DNA from 3 places in the Pantoea alhagi genome. Region 2 is predicted to be linked to each of the others. Evidence: predicted binding sites of a transcription regulator. Region 2 holds the regulator's gene; each other region holds the start of a gene.
The links. The regulator CRP, encoded in region 2, controls carbon source genes, mostly activating them, when cyclic AMP is high. The targets are predictions, from matches to a motif close to ATGTGANNNNNNTCACAT.

Region 1: a site for CRP is predicted at 3,255-3,272, ahead of B1H58_RS17805 (arabinose ABC transporter substrate-binding protein). Genes of this name have one in related genera too.
Region 3: a site for CRP is predicted at 4,812-4,829, ahead of psiE (phosphate-starvation-inducible protein PsiE). Genes of this name have one in related genera too.

Annotation. Positions count from the first base shown of each region.
Region 1 covers NZ_CP019706.1:3,771,636-3,778,606, reverse strand. Annotated here, with positions in the region: gene araA (L-arabinose isomerase) at 1-1,447, opposite strand, end outside; gene B1H58_RS17810 (ribulokinase) at 1,457-3,142, opposite strand; gene B1H58_RS17805 (arabinose ABC transporter substrate-binding protein) at 3,515-4,498, shown strand; gene araG (L-arabinose ABC transporter ATP-binding protein AraG) at 4,627-6,150, shown strand; gene araH (L-arabinose ABC transporter permease AraH) at 6,166-6,971, shown strand, end outside.
Region 2 covers NZ_CP019706.1:1,210,371-1,217,341, forward strand. Annotated here, with positions in the region: gene B1H58_RS05745 (LacI family DNA-binding transcriptional regulator) at 1-162, shown strand, start outside; gene B1H58_RS05750 (LysE family translocator) at 163-765, opposite strand; gene B1H58_RS05755 (hydrolase) at 845-1,834, shown strand; gene B1H58_RS05760 (YheU family protein) at 1,838-2,059, shown strand; gene B1H58_RS05765 (phosphoribulokinase) at 2,183-3,052, shown strand; gene crp (cAMP-activated global transcriptional regulator CRP) at 3,368-4,000, shown strand; gene B1H58_RS05775 (YccS/YhfK family putative transporter) at 4,063-6,138, shown strand; gene argD (bifunctional acetylornithine/succinyldiaminopimelate transaminase) at 6,168-6,971, opposite strand, start outside.
Region 3 covers NZ_CP019706.1:1,940,191-1,947,161, forward strand. Annotated here, with positions in the region: gene pgi (glucose-6-phosphate isomerase) at 1-383, shown strand, start outside; gene yjbE (exopolysaccharide production protein YjbE) at 941-1,189, shown strand; gene B1H58_RS09105 (YjbF family lipoprotein) at 1,264-1,911, shown strand; gene B1H58_RS09110 (capsule biosynthesis GfcC D2 domain-containing protein) at 1,908-2,648, shown strand; gene B1H58_RS09115 (YjbH domain-containing protein) at 2,648-4,741, shown strand; gene psiE (phosphate-starvation-inducible protein PsiE) at 4,903-5,286, shown strand; gene malG (maltose ABC transporter permease MalG) at 5,378-6,268, opposite strand; gene malF (maltose ABC transporter permease MalF) at 6,279-6,971, opposite strand, start outside.

The DNA.
Region 1 (6,971 bases), 1.7 Mb from region 2:
GCAGCGTGGTGTCATTATCAATCACCATTACCTCAATACCGTGCATCTCTGCATACAGACGCATATCATCCACATCCAGCGCCTGACTGAATACGGTATGATGCGCGCCGCCGCCGAGGATCCAGGCTTCAGAAGCTGTGGCAAGCGAAGGCTGCGCTTTCCACAAGGCGTTGGCCACCGGTAGCTTCGGCAATGGCTGCGGCTGTTCAATCGCATCCACCACATTGACCAGCAGGCGGAAGCGGTCGCCCATATCGATAACGCTGGCGTTAACCGCCGGGCCGGCAGGCGTCGAGAAGATCAGGCGGGCCGGATCGGCTTTGCCGCCAATGCCAAGGAACTGTACATCCAGCAGAGGTTTCTCTTCTTTAGCGATAGAGGGGCAAACCTCCAGCATATGCGAACCCAGTACCAACTCATTGCCCGGCGAGAAGTGGTAGGTATAGTCTTCCATAAAGGAGGTGCCGCCAGGCCGATCGCCCGCCATTACCTTGAAAATATGCAGCAAAGCAGCGGTTTTCCAGTCACCTTCCCCAGCAAAACCGTAACCCTGTGCCATCAGTCGTTGTACCGCCAGGCCCGGCAGCTGAGTCATACCGTGCAGCGTCTGAAAGTTTGTTGTAAACGCGCGGCAGCCTTCATCGTCCAGAAAACGTTTCATACCCAGTTCGATACGTGCCGCATCCAGCACGTTCTGGCGTTTTTCGCCGTTAACGGCGGCGACGGCGCTAAACCGGTACTGGCTTTCATATTCATCAATCAATGCGTTAACGTCGCCATCGCTGACCTGATTAATCACTTCTACCAGATCGCCCACGCCCCAGCCGTTAACGGCGTAGCCAAACTGGATTTGCGCCGCAACTTTATCGCCCTCCGTTACCGCGACTTCGCGCATATTGTCGCCAAAGCGCGCCACTTTCAGCTGCTGGCTGGCGTGACGCGCCGCCGAAGCGCGCATCCACTTGCCGATACGCTGATGGCTCTGGCTCTCCTGCCAGTGGCCGGTTATCACACTATGAGAAAGACCCATGCGTGCGCCGATAAAACCAAACTCACGGCCGCCGTGTGCCGTCTGATTCAGGTTCATAAAATCCATATCCATCGTTTCCCACGGGATCTCCGCGTTAAACTGGGTATGGAACTGCAGCAGCGGCTTATTCAGCACCGACAGACCGCCGATCCACATTTTGGCCGGCGAGAAGGTGTGCAGCCAGGTAATAATGCCAATGCAGCTGTTGTCATAGTTAGCGTCGCGGCAGAGCGCCAGCGCTTCGTCCGGGCTTTTCACCAGCGGCTTCAGGACCAGTTTTACCGGCAGGCCCGCTTCCCGATTCAGCCCATCGACCACCTGTTGTGCATGATCGGCAACCTGGCGCAGCGTCTCCGGTCCATACAAATGCTGGGTGCCAATCACAAACCACACGCTCAGCGAATCAAACTGTTGCATAAAAACTCCTTAAATAGCGGAAGAGGGACGTGCGGCATAATTCGGTTCAGCTGTCGCACACCACTGTTGATAACGTTCATAAAGCTGCTGATAGCGCGCCACGCGCGACGCATCGGGCTGCAGCGTTTTCTCTACCGGGCTGGCCATCTGTTGCTGGGCGCCGGGAACATCGTCATACACGCCTGCCGCTACGGCGGCAAAGATCGCCGCGCCCAGTGCACAGCACTCATCGGATGCCACAATATCCAGCGGTCGATTCATCACATCGCAGCAGACCTGCATAATTGCCGGGGATTTACGGGCGATGCCGCCCAGGGTCAGGATGTTTTCTACCGGGATCTGCTGCTGCTCAAAACACTCCATAATGGCGCGTGCGCCAAAGGCGGTGGCGGCGATAAAGCCACCAAACAGGGTGGGCGCGTCCGTACCCAGATTGAGATCGGTGATCACGCCTTTCAGGCGCTGGTTGGCAAACGGCGTACGGCGGCCGTTAAACCAGTCCAGTACCACAGGCAGATGATCCAGCTGCGGGTTAGCGACCCAGGCATCGGTTAACTGGCGCAGCAGATCCTGCGACAGCGCGTCAAGCTGCGGTTTTAACTCTGGCTGCTGACGGGCGGCCAGCTGCAGCGGCCAGTTCAGCAGACGACTGAACCAGGCATACATATCGCCAAAAGCGGACTGGCCCGCCTCCAGCCCAATCACGCCCGGCGTGACGCTACCGTCAACCTGACCGCAAATTCCTTCAATCGCACGGCTGCCGACGCGTTCGCTGTCAGCAATCAGAATGTCGCAGGTAGAGGTGCCGATCACTTTCACCAGGGTATAAGGCTGGGCACCGGCGCCCACCGCGCCCATATGGCAGTCAAACGCGCCGCCGGAGAGCACCACGGAGGTAGAGAGGCCGAGACGCTGCGCCCATTCCGGGGTGAGCGTGCCAACGGGTTTTTCCGCGGTAAACGTATCGGTAAACAGGGGATAATCCAGCTGTTGAGTCAGCATGGGATCGAGCGCGTTAAAGAATGCCGCCTGCGGCAGGCCGTCCCACTGCGGATGCCACAGGGATTTATGGCCAGCGGCGCAGCGTCCACGACGAATCACTGCCGGAGCGGTGGTGCCGCTCAACAAGGCAGGTACCCAGTCGCACAGTTCAATCCAGGAAACGGCGGCGTCGCGCACCGCGGCATCGGCGCGGGAGACGTGCAAAATTTTTGCCCAGAACCATTCAGAGGAGTACACGCCGCCAATATAGCGCGAGTAGTCTTCAAACTGGCCGCTGCGACAGAGTTGATTAATCTCCTCCGCTTCTTCAATGGCGGTGTGATCTTTCCACAGCACAAACATTGCATTGGGGTTATCAGCAAATTCAGGGCGCAATGCCAGTACGTTACCGTCGCGGTCGATCGGTGCCGGCGTTGAGCCGGTAGAATCCACACCGATGCCGACAACCGCAGCGCGCTGCTCTTCGCTCAGGCGTGCTACCACGCCACAAATCGCTTTTTCCAGCGCCTCAATATAATCCAGCGGATGATGACGGAACTGGCTGACCTGCGGCACGCTATACTGGCCGGCCATCCAGCGCGTATAGGGCGCCACCTCTTTTTGTAGTTCCTCGCCGCTTTGGCAGTCTACTGCCAGGGCGCGAACCGAATCGCTGCCAAAGTCCAGACCAATCGTTATGGCACCAGCACGCATTCGGGCTCTCCTGTTAATGAACAATCGCAGGCTCTAACACTAAAAAGCGTGGCGGTTTTCAGTTAGCCCTGGCCAGCTGCATATATGTATTTTTCTGTCATCGTCATGGGTTATGTGAAGCCGATCAAAAGTTAACGCCCGGTTAAAACTGCTGAATTTATGGATTAAATTGCCATTGTTTTGCTATGTGATACCGCTCTACATTTCGTGATGCATTTCCCGCTAAAACTAGCCCAGCGTTTGTTCAGGTAACGCGCAATCTTAAAGCTAATTATCTGATTTACCGTTTTCATAATCTTTTTAATCCGATTGGTATCGTTTACACCGTTTCGTTGCGCACAACGAAATAATTACACTGCGCCGGAGAACACCATGCACAAATTCACTAAAGCGTTAGCCGCCATTGGACTGGCTGCCGTTATGTCACAATCCGCTATCGCTGAGACGATGAAACTCGGTTTCCTGGTTAAACAACCGGAAGAGCCCTGGTTCCAGACGGAATGGAAATTCGCTGATAAAGCGGGCAAAGATTTGGGCTTTGAGGTGATCAAGATTGCGGTGCCTGACGGCGAGAAGACGCTGAACGCCATTGACAGTCTGGCCGCCAGCGGCGCGAAAGGCTTTGTTATCTGTACTCCCGATCCCAAACTGGGATCGGCGATTATGGCAAAAGCTCGTAGCTACGATTTAAAAGTGATCGCAGTGGACGATCAGTTTGTTACCGCCAAAGGCAAACCGATGGATAGCGTGCCGCTGGTGATGATGGCGGCGACCAAAATCGGCGAACGTCAGGGCCAGGAGCTGTATAAAGAGATGCAGAAACGCGGCTGGGATGTGAAAACCTCAGCGGTCATGGCGATCACTGCGAACGAACTGGACACCGCGCGTCGCCGCACTTCTGGTTCCATCGAGGCGCTGAAGGCAGCCGGATTCCCGGAAAAGCAGATCTATCAGGTTCCTACCAAATCTAACGATATTCCTGGCGCTTTTGATGCCGCTAATTCGCTGCTGGTACAGCATCCGGAAGTAAAAAACTGGCTGATTGTGGGCATGAACGATAACACCGTGCTGGGTGGCGTACGCGCGACTGAAGGTCAGGGCTTTAAGGCGGCCAATGTTATCGGCATCGGCATTAACGGCGTGGATGCCATCAGTGAACTCTCTAAAGGTCAGGCGACCGGCTTCTACGGTTCGCTGCTGCCCAGCCCGGATGTGCATGGCTACAAAAGTATCCAGATGCTGCATGACTGGGTGACCAACGATAAAGAGCCACAAAAATTCACCGAAGTAACGGATGTGGTGCTGATTACCCGCGATAACTTCAAAGCTGAACTGGCGAAAAAAGGGCTGATGTAACGCGTGATTTCATCGACGGGCGGCAAATGTCGCCCGGTAAGCAGGCCCGCGCTATTTATGCGGGCAGGTTGTCCTCATCTTACGCCGACTAACCGGCGTTCACAGTGAACAGGCAAAGCGGAGACACCATGAACACTGATTCAGCCTTTCTGTCGTTTCATGGCATCAGTAAAACTTTTCCCGGCGTAAAGGCGCTGCAGGATATCAGCTTCAGCTGCCATGCAGGCGAAGTGCACGCGCTGATGGGGGAAAACGGCGCCGGTAAATCGACGCTGCTGAAAATTCTTAGCGGCAGTTACCAGCCCAGCGGCGGCACCATTCAGATTCAGGGCAGGCCGGTAAATTTCAGTCACACCACCGACGCGCTGAATGCTGGCGTGGCCATTATCTACCAGGAGCTGCACCTGGTGCCGGAAATGAGCATTGCGGAAAATATCTATCTTGGCCAGCTGCCGCAGCGCGGCGGACTGGTTAACCGTAAGCTGCTGCGCTATGAGGCGGGGCTACAGCTGAAAAACCTCGGCATGGATATCGATCCCGATACGCCGCTGAAATATCTGTCGCTTGGGCAGTGGCAGATGGTGGAGATTGCCAAAGCGCTGGCGCGCAACGCCAAAATCATCGCCTTTGATGAACCCACCAGTTCGCTGTCGGCGCGCGAAATCGAGCAGCTGTTCCGCGTTATTCGTCAGCTGCGTGCGGAAGGGCGCGTGGTGTTGTATGTGTCGCATCGTATGGAAGAGATCTTTGCGCTTAGCGACGCCATTACGGTGTTTAAAGATGGGCGCTATGTGCGCACCTTTGACGATGTGCCCAATACCAGTCACGACATGCTGGTACAGGCGATGGTCGGGCGCGATCTGGGCGATGTCTATGGCTATGCGCCGCGTGAGCATGGCCCGGTGCGATTGCAGCTGGAGGGCGTTCATGCGGTCGGCGTGCGCAAGCCGGTCTCGTTCAACGTACATGCCGGTGAAATCGTCGGGCTGTTTGGCCTGGTGGGTGCCGGACGCAGCGAGCTAATGAAAGGGCTGTTTGGCGCGACACGCCTGAAGGCGGGACGTGTGCTGCTGGACGGCAAAGCCCTGGCTATCAGCGAGCCTTCAGATGCCATTCGCGCCGGGATTATGCTCTGCCCGGAGGATCGCAAAGCCGACGGCATTATTCCCGTCCATTCGGTGCGCGATAACATCAATATCTCTGCACGACGTAATAACCTGATGGCGGGGTGTTTGATCGATCAGCGCTGGGAGTCGCAGAACGCCGATAAGCATATCCGCTCGCTGAATATCAAAACGCCGGGACCTGAACAACTGATTATGAACCTTTCCGGCGGCAACCAGCAGAAGGCGATCCTCGGCCGCTGGCTGTCAGAAGATATGAAGGTCATTCTGCTGGATGAGCCGACGCGCGGGATTGATGTCGGGGCGAAACATGAAATCTATAACCTGATCTATGCGCTGGCGCAGCAGGGTATTGCCGTGCTGTTCGCCTCCAGCGATCTGCCGGAAGTCATGGGTCTGGCCGATCGTATTCTGGTGATGCGCGAAGGTGAGATCGCCGGTGAATTGTTACATGATGAGGCAACGGAACAGCTTACGCTGAGCCTTGCCATGCCGAAAAATACGCAACAGACGGCCGCCGTGGCCTGATGCAGGAGTAATGCTATGTCTTCCACGACTTCAAATACGCCGCGGGTAGCGCGTTCCGGTTTACGTTTGGGCCGTATCTGGGATAATTTCGGGATGCTGGTGGTTTTTGCCGTATTATTTATCGCCTGCGTACTGTTTATCCCTAACTTTGGCTCCTTTATCAATATGAAAGGGCTGGGTCTGGCGATGTCGATGTCTGGTATGGTGGCGTGCGGCATGCTGTTCTGCCTCGCCTCCGGCGACTTTGACCTCTCCGTGGCGTCGGTGATTGCCTGCGCAGGGGTGACCACGGCGGTGGTGATCAATATGAGCGAAAGCCTGTGGCTGGGCATCGGCGCGGGTCTGCTGCTGGGGATGCTCTGCGGCTTCGTTAATGGCTTTGTCATCGCTAAACTGAAAATCAATGCGCTGATCACCACGCTGGCAACCATGCAGATTGTGCGCGGCCTGGCCTATATCTTTTCCGATGGTAAAGCTGTGGGCATTGAAGATGAACGTTTCTTCGAGCTGGGTTATGCCACCTGGTTCGGCTTGCCGGCACCTATCTGGCTGACCATCGGCACCATGATTATCTTTGGCTTTCTGCTGAATAAAACCACATTTGGCCGCAATACGCTGGCTATCGGGGGTAACGAAGAGGCGGCACGGCTGGCCGGCGTGCCGGTGGTACGTACCCGCATTATTATCTTTATTCTTTCCGGACTGGTTTCAGCCGCTGCCGGGATTATCCTTGCTTCACGTATGACCAGCGGTCAGCCGATGACTTCGCTGGGCTATGAGCTGATCGTTATCTCTGCCTGCGTGCTGGGCGGCGTATCGCT
Region 2 (6,971 bases):
TGGAGCGCAATGCTTTCGCCGCCGCTCAGTACGCTGGAACAGCCAATGCATCAGTTGGGCACGCGCAGCGTACAGCTGCTGTTACAGCGCATTCAGGATCCGCTGGCACCACAGGTTCATGAGCGGCTCCCCTGTGAGCTGGTGGTACGCGCCTCCAGCTAATCAGTGCCATATCAACAGTACACAGGCGGCAGTCAGCACGCCCATCGTCAAATTAAAAATTTTCCATGCGCGGCGGCTACGCAGCAGACGGCCTATCAGGGTGCCGAAGCCAAGCCAAAGAATGCCAGCGACCAGATTAACCAGCGCCATACCAATGCTGATAGCCACAACTGAACTGCGATAGGCTTCACCTGCCAGGCTAAAGCTGGCCACGGCCCCCAACGCCATTAACCAGGCTTTGGGATTAACCAACTGCAGCAGTCCTCCCTGCCATAAAGGCATGGGACGAGGCGGCGCTTCACCCATCTCAATTTTTTCATAGGCCGCCGTTGCAATTTTCCACGCCAGCCACAGCAGATAGAGACTACCCACAATTTTCAAAAACAGATGCAGAGAGGGGTAAACCAGAATCAGCCCGCCCACGCCAAATGCCACCAGCAACAGCATAAGCTGCATACCGAGCATAATTCCTGCCATTAAGGGGAGCGAACGCAGAAAACCAAAATTGGCGCCGGCCGTGGTCAATAGCGTATTATTTGGCCCTGGCGTAATCGCCGCCACCCAAAGAAAACCAAGCATCGATAAAAACAGACTGAGTTCCATAAAATGGGTGCTCCTCACCCGGTAAAATGTTAACCCGTTTAAACTAACAGTGCGCCTGAATGCGTACAAGCGTGAAACGATGAGCTTTGATCACAGTCAGGAATCCTTTATTCCCCTGAAAGGACTGCATAATCCCCATCTGCAAACGGTGCTGCCGCGTCTGTTTCGCCGCCGGATCTCTTTACGCCCTCACTGGCAGCGTCTGGATCTGCCGGACGGCGATTTTATCGATCTTGCATGGAGCGAAGATCCTATGCAGGCGCGGCATAAACCGCGTGCGGTGTTGTTTCACGGACTGGAAGGAAGCTTCCATAGCCCCTATGCGCACGGCCTGCTGCAGGTGTGGCAACAGCGCGGCTGGCTGGGCGTGGTGATGCACTTTCGCGGCTGCAGCGGCGTGCCTAACCGCATGGGGCGTATTTATCACTCCGGCGAAACCGGGGATGCCAGCTACTTTTTACGCTGGCTGCGAACCACTCTGGGCCATGCGCCGACCGTGGCTGTCGGCGTGTCGCTGGGCGGAAACATGCTGGCCTGTTTGCTGGGCCAACAGGGCGATGATTGTCCGCTGGATGCCGCCGTTACGGTTTCGGCGCCGCTAATGCTGGAACCGTGCAGCGCCAAACTTGAGCAGGGATTTTCCCGCGTCTATCAGCGTTATCTGTTAAGCCAGCTCAAGCTCAACGCCCGCCGCAAACTACAGGCCTGGCCCGGCACGCTGCCGGTAGATCTGTTGCAGCTTAACGCGTTAAAGCGCCTGCGTGACTTTGATGATGCCATCACCGCCCGCGCCCACGGTTTTGCCGATGCCGGTGACTATTACCGACGGGCCAGCGCCATGCCGCTGCTGCCCGGCATACGTAAGCCGCTGTTAATTATCCATGCGCAGGACGATCCCTTTATGACCGATGAGGTGATCCCTGATATGGCGCGATTACCTGCTAACATTGAATATCAACTAACGGAATATGGTGGCCATGTCGGCTTTGTCGGCGGCACGTTACGTCGCCCGCAAATGTGGCTGGAGCAGCGTATTCCTCAATGGCTATCACCTTATCTGGATAACTAAGCTGTGATTATTCCCTGGCAAGATCTCTCCCCGGAAACCCTGGATAACCTGATTGAAGGTTTTGTACTGCGCGAAGGCACGGATTATGGCGAGCAGGAGCGCTCCCTGTCGGAAAAGGTGGAAGATGTCCGACGTCAGCTGAAAAGCGGCGAAGCCGTGCTGGTCTGGTCGGAACTGCATGAAACGGTCAATATTATGCCGCGCGGTCAGTTTCGCGAAGGATAGTGATGCGGTCAGCTCTGTGCGGCTCGTCACATTAACGTGGTCTGGCGGGCCTGCCCGATGATGACACCTCTGACCGAAACGTGATAACAATGCTCATCGCCCGATTTAATCCAGAGAGTATTTATGTCAGCCAGACATCCGATCATCGCGGTGACCGGCTCCAGCGGAGCGGGAACCACCACCACCAGCCTTGCCTTTCGTAAGATTTTTCAGCAGCTTAATCTGCATGCCGCTGAACTGGAGGGTGACAGTTTCCATCGCTATACGCGCCCGGAAATGGATATGGCGATCCGCAAAGCCCGCGATTTGGGGCGTCATATCAGTTACTTCGGACCAGAAGCCAACGACTTTGGCCTGCTTGAGCAAACCTTTGTTGAATATGGCGAAAATGGCCGTGGCCAGTCACGTAAATACCTGCATACCTATGATGAGGCGGTGCCGTGGAATCAGGTGCCAGGTACCTTTACGCCGTGGCAGCCGTTGCCGGAGCCAACGGATGTGTTGTTTTATGAAGGACTGCACGGCGGCGTGGTGACGCAGCAGCATAACGTGGCAGAAAAAGTGGATTTGCTGGTTGGCGTGGTGCCCATCGTGAATCTGGAGTGGATCCAGAAGCTGGTGCGCGATACCAGCGAGCGCGGCCATTCCCGCGAAGCGGTGATGGATTCCGTGGTGCGCTCAATGGAAGATTATATTAATTACATTACGCCACAGTTCTCACGTACCCATCTTAACTTCCAGCGCGTACCCACCATAGATACCTCAAACCCTTTTGCCGCACGTGCTATTCCTTCGCTGGATGAAAGCTTTGTGGTGATTCATTTTCGCGGGCTGGAAGATATCGATTTCCCCTACCTGCTTGCGATGCTGCAGGGCTCCTTTATTTCTCATATTAATACGCTGGTGGTGCCGGGCGGAAAAATGGGACTGGCGATGGAGCTGATTATGCTGCCGCTGGTGAAACGCCTGATAGAAGGCAAAAAAATCGAATAAGAGGCATGCCACTCTCTCTTGCCCGGCCCCTGATAAGTAAGCAAATTGTCAGCCGGGGCGTTCATCAGCTAAACGGCAATTGTCCGATTCAGCACAAGCTGAAGCGAGACAACAGGAGACAGTAAGATAAAGCTGTGCTACAAACAAAGCTGTAATATTTTCGTTCTATGAAACGAAAACGGGACGACGGCACGCCTTGAGGCCTCGCAGTTGCCCGTATAAATTTCCAGCAGGAAACGCTTGAAGATTTCAACGCCTGACAGGGAAAACTGCCCCCTGTATTTAGGGCACGATTACAACAGAGGATAATAGCGAATGGTTCTCGGCAAACCGCAAACAGACCCTACACTCGAATGGTTCCTGTCACATTGCCATATTCACAAATATCCATCAAAAAGCACATTGATTCATCAGGGTGAAAAGGCCGAGACGCTCTATTACATCGTAAAAGGTGCGGTTGCGGTACTGATCAAAGATGAAGAAGGCAAAGAGATGATTCTTTCCTATCTTAATCAGGGTGATTTCATTGGCGAGCTTGGCCTGTTTGAAGAAGGCCAGGAACGCAGTGCATGGGTACGCGCGAAAACCGCCTGTGAAGTGGCTGAAATTTCGTATAAAAAATTCCGTCAGCTGATTCAGGTTAATCCTGACATTCTGATGCGTCTCTCTTCCCAGATGGCTCGTCGCCTGCAGGTGACTTCAGAGAAAGTAGGCAATTTAGCTTTCCTTGACGTGACCGGCCGTATTGCACAGACGCTGCTCAACCTTGCTAAACAGCCGGATGCGATGACGCACCCGGACGGGATGCAAATCAAGATTACCCGTCAGGAGATCGGCCAGATCGTCGGCTGCTCACGCGAGACGGTGGGCCGTATTTTGAAAATGCTGGAAGATCAAAACCTGATCTCCGCTCACGGTAAAACAATTGTCGTTTACGGCACCCGTTAAGCTACTCTGAAGACACGGCGTGGTGCCTGGCATCACGCCGTGTCTGTTTTGGTGATGTAGCGATGTGGCGGAGAATTATTTATCATCCCGAAGTGAACTATGCCCTGCGTCAGACGCTGGTGCTCTGTTTACCGGTGGCCTTTGGCTGGCTACTGGGGGATTTGCAAAAAGGATTGCTCTTCTCGCTGGTTCCCGCCTGCTGCAATATTGCCGGACTCGATACCCCACACCGCCGCTTCTTTAAACGCCTGATCACAGGCGGCTCGCTGTTCGCACTCAGCAGTTTTCTTCTTCAGTGGCTATCGCTACAGCAGGTGCCCCTGCCCGCGACGCTGTTTGTCATGGCGTTAGTGCTGGGCGTAACCGGCGAAATCGGCCCGCTTCATGCACGTCTGCTGCCAGCTTCCTTAATTGCCGCTATTTTTACGCTCGGCCTGGTGGGCAATATGCCGATCTGGGGGCCGCCGTTGCTCTATATCGGCGGTACATTCTGGTACGGGCTGTTTAACTGGTTCTGGTTCCGGCTGTGGAAAGAGCAGCCGATGCGGGAGACGCTCAGCCTGCTCTATCGCGAACTGGCGGATTACTGCGAAGCCAAATATACCCTGCTGACGCAGCTTACTAATCCGGAAAAAGCCTTGCCCCCGTTGCTGGCGCGCCAGCAAAAGGTGGTTGATCTGATTAACACCTGTTATCAGCAAATGCATATGCTGGCCGCTAACCGCGATCATAACCATCGACGCCTGACGCGTGCTTTTCAGGTGGCACTCGATCTGCAGGAGCATATTGCCGTTAGTCTGCATCAGCCGGAAGAGGTGCAAAAGCTGGTAGAGCGAAGCCATGCGGAAGCGGTTATCCGCTGGAACGCGCAAACCATCGCCGTACGGCTGCGCGAGCTGGCGGACGACATGCTTTATCACCGGCTGCCATCACGTTTCACCATGGAAAAACCGCTGCTGGGACTGGAGAAAATTGCGCGTCGGCATCCGGAGAATCCGGTCGGCCACTTCTGTTATTACCATTTCAGCCGCATCGCCCGCGTGCTGCGTACCCAGCGCCCTCTTTATCGTCGCGATCTTATGGCCGATCGCCAGCGTCGGCTGCCGCTGCTTTCCGCGCTGCGCAGCTATCTGTCATTTAAATCTTCCGCTCTGCGTACCGCGGCACGCTTTGCGGTGATGCTGGTATTCGGCAGCGTACTGGCGCTGGCGTTCAACGTACCGAAACCCTGGTGGATCTTAATGACCATCATGTTCGTCAGTCAGAATGGCTACAGCGCAACGCGTGTGCGTATCCAGCACCGCGCGCTTGGCACGCTGGCAGGGCTGATTATCGCCGCTGCAGCCCTGCGTCTTGCGGTACCGGAATCGCTGGTGCTGTTAATCATGCTGATCATTACCTTAGTCAGCTATCTGTTTATCCGTAAATATTACGGCTGGGCAACCATCGGTTTTACCGTGACCGCCGTTTATTCATTACAGCTGCTGTCGTTAAACGGCGCGCATTTCCTGTTGCCGCGTCTGATGGATACGCTGATGGGATGCTGCATCGCTTTTGGCGGCATGGTCTGGCTGTGGCCGCAGTGGCAAAGCGGGCTACTGCGGCAGAATGCGCATGATGCACTGGAAGCGTATCAGGATGCTTTACGGATGCTGCTGGGGAGCGAGGCATCACCGCAGAAGCTTGCCTGGCAGCGGGTACGCGTTAATCAGGCGCATAATGCGCTGTTTAACTCCCTGAGCCAGGCGATGCAGGAGCCAGCGTTTAATACCCGCTATCTGAACGATATGAAACTTTGGGTCACGCACAGCCAGTTTATCGTTGAGCATATCAATGCAATGACTATTCTGGCCCGTGAGCACACCATGCTGACGCCTGCGCTGGCGCAAAGTTATCTGCAGTCGTGTGAAATTGCACTGCAGCGCTGTCAGCAGCGGCTGGCATATGACGGGCCGGGACAGGATACCAATATTCTGCAAGGAGAAGCAGAGAACCAGGAAGGGCCGATGACCATTATGGAGCGTCATGTAAAGCGTATCCTTGAGCACCTTTCAGTGATGCATACTATCTCATCTCTGGCATGGAGCCAGCGGCCGCACCACGGTAAATGGCTGGTACGCCGCCTGCGTAAAGGATAAGCGCGCCCTGACATCGGGCGCGCCCTGAATCATGCGGGTTTTAATACTTTTTCGGCAGCCCTGGCCAGACGCGCCATGCCATCACCAATATCCGCCAGCGGGATCACCAGCGAAGGCGCAAAGCGCAGAACATCGGTACCCGCCGTTAAAATCATCAGGCCTTCCGCAGCGGCGGCATTAAGAATATCGCGCGCTTTGCCCTTATGCTGCGGCTGAAGCTCCGCCCCGATCAGCAACCCTTTGCCACGGATCTCGCTGAAGAGATCCAGTTTGGCGTTGATGGCTTCCAGCGCCTCAATAAAGCGCTGACGGCGTTGCTCAATGCCATCCAGCACCGAAGGAGTATTAATCACATCCAGCGCCGCTTCCGCTACTGCGCAGGCCAGCGGATTACCGCCATAGGTGGTACCGTGTACGCCAGGCGTCATCGCCGAGGCGATCTCATTAGTGGTCAGCATCGCACTAATGGGGAAGCCGCCGCCCAGCGCTTTCGCTGAGGTCAGAATATCGGGCTGCACGCCATAATGCTGATAGGCAAACAGCTTACCACTGCGCCCCATCCCACTCTGGACCTCATCCAGTACCAGCAGCGCCTGATATTGATCGCACAGCTGGCGCAGCCCCTGCATAAATTCCTGCGTGGCGGGCATAACGCCACCCTCGCCCTGAATCGGCTCAACCACAATGGCACAGGTGTGATCGTCGATCACTGCCTTCACCGCCTCAAGATCGTTAAAAGGTACGTGGACGATATCGGCCGGTTTGGGTCCAAAACCATCAGAGTATTTCGGCTGCCCGCCGACGGAAACGGTAAACAGCGTGCGGCCATGAAA
Region 3 (6,971 bases), 730 kb from region 2:
CTAACTTCTTTGCTCAGACCGAAGCGTTAGCCTTTGGTAAGTCACGTGAAGTGGTGGAAAAAGAGTTTGCCGATGCGGGCAAAGATGCGAAATCCGTGGAGCATGTCGCGCCGTTTAAAGTGTTTGAGGGCAACCGTCCGACAAACTCTATTTTGCTGCGTGAGATTACGCCGTACAGCCTGGGCGCGTTGATTGCGCTCTATGAGCATAAAATCTTTACCCAGGGCGTTATCCTTAATATCTTCACTTTCGATCAGTGGGGCGTTGAGCTGGGCAAACAGCTGGCTAACCGTATTCTGCCTGAGCTGGAAAATGGCGAGGAAGTAACCAGCCATGACAGCTCTACCAATGGCCTGATCAATCTGTATAAAGCCTGGCGTTAATCGCTGGCCTGAATCGCAAAGGCGCCCTGTACGGCGCCTTTTTTATTCTTCCGCGTGATTTCAGGCGTGAAAACGTATTTTTGCGATCGATACATCATTTCCTGACAGCAAAGATGGCGAAATTGGCTTTTTTGCTCTAAGCATTTTCTTAAAATATTGATTAGAGCCGAAAATTAACGCAGGATTAGTCCTAAACTGCTCTGGTTAAAAATGGTGCTAAACAGGCGCGGATATTCGCTTATTACGCTGAAATAAAAAGATTAATGTATAAGAGTTTATTAAAAAATAAATGAAGTTGACTGGTTTTTAATCAAATTAAGGCCTTTATTTAAATATCCTGGAACTTGGCTTTTAACTGGTTTTAACTGCTGTATGTTTCGTATTTAATTAATTTAAAATATCAAAAATGGCTTTTGTTCTGGCTTTTAATGCTATTTCCTCTGGCTGTTATCCTCAACCCGCCACGCCCTAATTTCTGGTAATTTGTTGCCCTATACTGGAGCCGCCTGGAACCATCCAGGCAAATCATCCATTCATTTCATGAAGGGAAATTCAGTATGAAAAAAATAGTATGTGCCACGGCAGTTGCGCTGTATCTGGCATCCGGTTCGGCCGCCTTTGCCGCTCCGGTTGAAGCCGGTGCGGCAGCAGGCGCTGAAGCGGGAGCCATTTCCGCAGGCAGCACCACTGCAGTAGGTATCGGTGCTCTGGGCGCGCTGGTAGGCGTTGGCCTGGCGGCATCCGGCGGTGGGGATGGAACCAATACCGGAACCACCACCACAACCACGACCAGCACGACCCGCTAACGCGGTTTTTAATCATAACCACACGCCCGTGTGGTTATTTTCTGACTTTGCCGAACTCACACAGGGATAGACAGGTGCGCCATATTCCATTGCTGTTTCTTTGTCTGTTGTTACAGGCGTGTACACAAACGCAACAGGGGCTGGTTGATACCGCGAAGCTGGCGGTAATGGGCCCGGACGATGTCACCGTATCGGATGAAAAAATAGAATCACTGCCTTACGCCAGCATGTATTTGCGTATCAACGGCGGTCAGCGCATCTTCCTGGTGCTGGGCTATGCCGAACAAGGCCAACAGAAATGGGTAACGCAGGATCGGGCGATGCTGGTCACGCAGCAGGGCCGTCTGGTGAAAACCCTGGGCCTGAGCGACAACCTGCTGGAAGTGGATAATTTACAGCAGGATCCTTTAGCGCATCCACTGCAGATTCGTGAGGGCGAAAGCTGGACGCGCATCATGAGCTGGACAGAGAACGGTCAGCTGCGCGCGAGTAGCGCGACTTCACGTTTTAGCCGTGGTCATGATGAAGTACTGACGCTGGCGGGTCAAAAGATCCCCTGCCGGGTCTGGCATGAAGAGGTGACCATCGCCGCGAACGGTACGGAATGGAAAAACACTTTCTGGGTTGATGCCATCAGCGGCGAGGTGCGTCAGAGCGCACAGCAGGTGGGAGCGGATACGCTGCCGGTCGAGATCACCATTCTGAAGCCAGCAAAATCATGAAAAACATCCTTGCCTTAGCCAGCCTGCTTGGCGGCCTCGCATTTAACGCGCTGGCGGATAGCCAGGTAACGATTTATTACCCCAACGCATCGCAAACCGCCGTGGTCAGTGATGCACAAACGCTTTCTCAATTACTTGCCAGTCCGGCGGTGAAGGATCGAAGCTGGTGGCCCGGTACGGTCATTGCGGAGTCGCTGGCAACGGCGGCGGCGCAGCAGCATTACCAACAGACGCTGGCAAGATTACAACGCTGGGCGGCAAGCGAAGAGGGCGAACGCGCTGCGGCGATCAATGCTGTGTTGCAACAATTAAAAACGGTGCGGGTAACCGGCAGACAATTCACCTCGCTCGATCCTGACTGGATACGGCTACGTCCGGAGGCCAACCGGCGTCTGGAAGGAGAGTACAGCCTCTACACCCTGCAACGCCCCACCAGCATTACGCTGGCCGGCGCCATTGCCGGCAGCGGCAAAGTGGTCTGGCAGCCGGGGCGCGATACGCGTGATTACCTTGTCGGTCATGCGCGCCTGAGCGGCGCAGAGCGCAATGTGGCAACGGTTATTGCTCCAGACGGCGCTACCCGGGAAGTGCCGGTAGCCTACTGGAATCATCGTCATGTCGAAGTCGCGCCGGGCAGCATCATCTATCTCGGCTTCTCTTCCTGGGCGCTGCCGGACGAATACCACGACCTTAACCAGCAAATCATCTCTGTTTTGACGCACCGGATCCCTGACTGATGAAAACAAACATGCTTCTCAGCCTGCTCGCTGTTTGCGTAGCGGCTGCCTGCCAGGCGCAGGCGGCAACGTGGGGCGAACCCATTGGCCCGTCACAGTCAGATTTCGGCGGCGTTGGCCTGATGCAGGTGCCAACGGCGCGAATGGCTAAAGAGGGCGAATTCAGCCTCAACTATCGGGATAACGATCAGTATCGCTTCTATTCCGCTTCGCTGATGCTGTTTCCCTGGCTGGAAACCACCGTACGCTACACCGATGTGCGCACGCGGCTATACAGCCGGGTGGAAGGCTTTAGCGGCGATCAAAGTTATAAAGATAAGGCTTTTGATATCAAGCTGCGGCTATGGCAGGAAGGTTTTTGGCTGCCGGAAGTGGCAGTGGGGACGCGCGATTTAGGCGGCACCGGGCTGTTCGACAGCGAATATCTGGTGGCGACCAAGGCCTGGGGACCGCTCGACTTTACCCTGGGCATTGGCTGGGGCTATCTCGGCAACAGCGGCAATATTAAAAACCCCTTCTGTTCCTATGACGATAAATTCTGCCATCGCCGTGAAGGCTTTGGCTCAGCAGGCTCGGTCAACGGCGACGAACTGTTTAAGGGACCGGCATCGATCTTCGGCGGCATTGAATATCAGACGCCGTGGCAGCCGCTACGTCTGAAGCTGGAGTATGAGGGCAACGACTATCAGGGCGACTATGCCGGACGGCTGGAGCAGCGCAGCAAAGTCAACGTCGGCGCTGTCTATCGTCTGACGGACTGGGCCGATATCAACGCCAGCTATGAGCGCGGCAACACCTTCACCTTTGGCTTTACCCTGCACAGCAATTTCAATGCGTTAAGCACGCGCCATCTCGACAGCCGCAAGCCGGGCTATCGTCCGCAGCCGCAGCCGGAAATCCTTCAGCATACGGCGGTAGCTAATCAGCTGACGCAGCTGAAATATAATGCCGGACTGGATGCGCCGAATCTGCAGGTGAAAGGGCGTACCCTCTATGTTACGGGCGAGCAGGTAAAATATCGGGATACGCAGCAGGGCGTCGATCGTGCCAACATTATTCTGATGAATGATTTGCCGGAAAATATCGATACGCTGCGCGTAACCCAAACGCGCTATAACCTGCCGCAGGTCACCACGGAAACCAACGTCAGTAGCCTGCGTCAGCAGCTGGAAGGCTACCCGCTGGGGCATGAGCAGCCGCTGGCGCAGCGCCGCGTGGATCCGGTCGATCCGGGTAAAACCGAGCAGGGGTACTATATTGAGAAAGGGCGCTTGAGCTATGGCCTTTCCCCGGTACTGAATCAGTCGGTTGGCGGTCCCGAGAGCTTTTATATGTATCAGGCGGGCATTAATGCCAACGCCGATTACTGGCTGACGCAGCATCTGCTGGTAGGCGGCGGCCTCTTTGCCAACCTCGCCAACAACTACAACAAGTTTAATTACGATGGTCGGCCGATCGACTCCTCGCTGCCGCGTGTGCGTACCCATATTCGCGACTATGTCGAAAACAACGTCTATGTTAATAACCTACAGGCGAACTGGTTCCAGTACTTTGGCAACGGCTTTTATGGCCAGATGTATGGCGGTTATCTGGAGACCATGTATGGCGGCGTAGGTGCAGAGGTACTCTATCGTCCACTTGATGCCAGTTGGGCGGTTGGCGTAGACGCGAACTACGTTAAACAGCGCGACTGGGACAACATGATGAAATTCACCGACTACAAAGCGCCGACCGGTCATCTGACCGCTTACTGGCAGCCGTGGTTTATGAATCATGTGCTGGTGAAAATGAGCGTGGGCGAATATCTGGCGAAGGATAAAGGCGGCACGATTGACGTCTCAAAACGCTTCGACAGCGGCGTGACGGTGGGCGCTTACGCTACCTTAACCAACGTCTCCGGTGACGAATATGGCGAGGGCGATTTCACCAAAGGGTTCTATATTTCTGTGCCGATGGATCTGTTTACCGTTACCCACAACCGTGGCCGCGCTCAGGTTAACTGGACGCCGCTGACGCGCGATGGCGGACAGATGCTGGGCCGTAAATATCAGCTGTATGACATGACCAGCGACCGTGATATTCACTTCCGCTGATTAGCGCTGCTGTTCAGCGTTGCTGATAACGCTCTGGCTCTGGTCAGGGCGTTTTTTTATGTGCGATATAATGTGATGTTGGTCACATTCTGTCATGATGTCAGCTCGGCAGATGCCGGTTACCACGCAAGTAAAAGGACATAACAATAAGTAGTGAGAAAATGATAGCCACCGTCCTGCAATGGATATTGAACATCGGTCTGCTGTTTCTGGGCCTTATTCTGATCGTCTTTCTGGGCAAAGAGACTATCCACCTGGCGAATGTATTACTGAATACCGGCGAAGCCGCCTCGGCCTACTTGCTGGTGGAAGGCATTGTCATCTGGTTTCTCTATTTCGAATTTATCGCCCTGATCGTTAAATATTTCCAGTCGGGCTACCATTTCCCGCTGCGCTACTTTATTTATATCGGTATAACGGCCATTATCCGGCTGATTGTGGTCGACCATAAAGATCCTTTCGACACGCTCTGCTATTCTGCCGCTATCCTGATTCTGGTTATTACGCTGTGGCTGGCTAACAGCAACCGGCTGAGGCGCGAATAAAAAAAAGGCGGCCAACAGGCCGCCTGAATATACACAGGACACAACTTAGCAGTGGCAATAACAACAAAGGCAACAGTGGCAATAAAAATCGTTAACCCTTCACGCCGCCAGCGGTCAAGCCGCTAACCAGCCAGCGCTGCGCCAGCAGGAACACCAGGGTAATCGGCAGTGCAGACAACACCGCTGCCGCGGCAAAATCTCCCCACAAATAGTTCTGCGGATTCAGATACTGCTGCATACCCACCGCCAGCGTATAGCTGTTTACATCACGCAACAGCAGCGAGGCGACGGGCACTTCCGTCACGGCAGCGATAAAAGACAGAATGAACACCACGGCAAGAATAGGCACAGAAAGCGGCAGTAAAATTAAGCGGAAAGCCTGCCATGGCGTTGCGCCGTCCAGCGCCGCTGCTTCTTCCAGCGAACCATCAATGGTTTCAAAATAGCCTTTAATCGTCCAGACGTGTAAGGCGATACCGCCGAGGTAGGCAAAAATCAGCCCGGCATGGGTATTCAGGCCGATAAAGGGAATATACTGTCCCAAACGGTCGAACAGAGCATAAAGCGCTACCAGCGAAAGTACAGCGGGAAACATCTGAAATATAAGCATTCCTTTCAGCAGCGTTGTCTTACCGCGGAATCGCATACGCGCAAAAGCATAGGCACAGGTTGTGGAAAGCGCAACAATCCCAACGGCAGTTATCGCGGCAACTTTTACTGAATTCCACAGCCACAACAGCACCGGAAAAGGCGGCGGGGTAACGCTGCCATTTTCGTGCGTGACGGTGAAACCCAGCGCCAGCTTCCAGTGGTCCCAGGAGATATGTTCCGGCAACAGACTGCCGATCGCATAGTTGCCGGGACGCAGCGAAATCGCCAGCACCATCATCAGCGGATACATAATCAGTACAATAAAGCCGAGCAGCAACAGATGCGTCAGCGCCAGCCGCAGCTTCTGTGATTTGGGTTGAACCATCGCCATCTCTCGCTCCTTAATCTGTCTTAATGCGGGTGAATCGCAGGTTAAACAGCGCCAGCGCGCCGACCAGCAGGAAAATCAGGGTGGCGATAGCGGCTGCCAGGCCGAAATCCTGACCGCCGCCGCCTTCAAAGGCGATGCGCCAGGTGTAGCTCACCAGCAGGTCGGTATAGCCTGCTGGCGTGGTCGTGCCGAGCCGGTCGGGGCCGCCGTCGGTAAGCAGCAAAATCAGCACGAAGTTATTAAAGTTAAAGGCGAAGCTGGCAATCATCAGCGGCGTCAGCGGCTTAACCAGCAGCGGCAGCGTAATGCGGAAAAAGTTTTGCATCGGCGTGGCGCCGTCCAGCGCTGAGGCTTCATACAGGTCGTCGGGAATCGCTTTGAGCAGCCCCATACACAGAATCATCATGTAGGGATAGCCAAGCCAGGTATTCACAATTACCAGCATGGTACGCGCCATTGCCGGATCGCTGAACCAGGCGGGTTTGATGCCGAACAGACCGTCAAGCATCATATTGATCTCGCCAAAGCTCTGGTTAAACAGCCCTTTGAAGATCAGAATGGAGATAAAGGCCGGAACCGCATAGGGCAGGATCAGCAGCAGACGATACACCGCACGTCCTTTTAACGCTTCCCACTGCATCAGGCAGGCCAGCACCATGCCTACCGCCACGGTCAGCAATACCGTGAGCGCGGCGAAAATTAC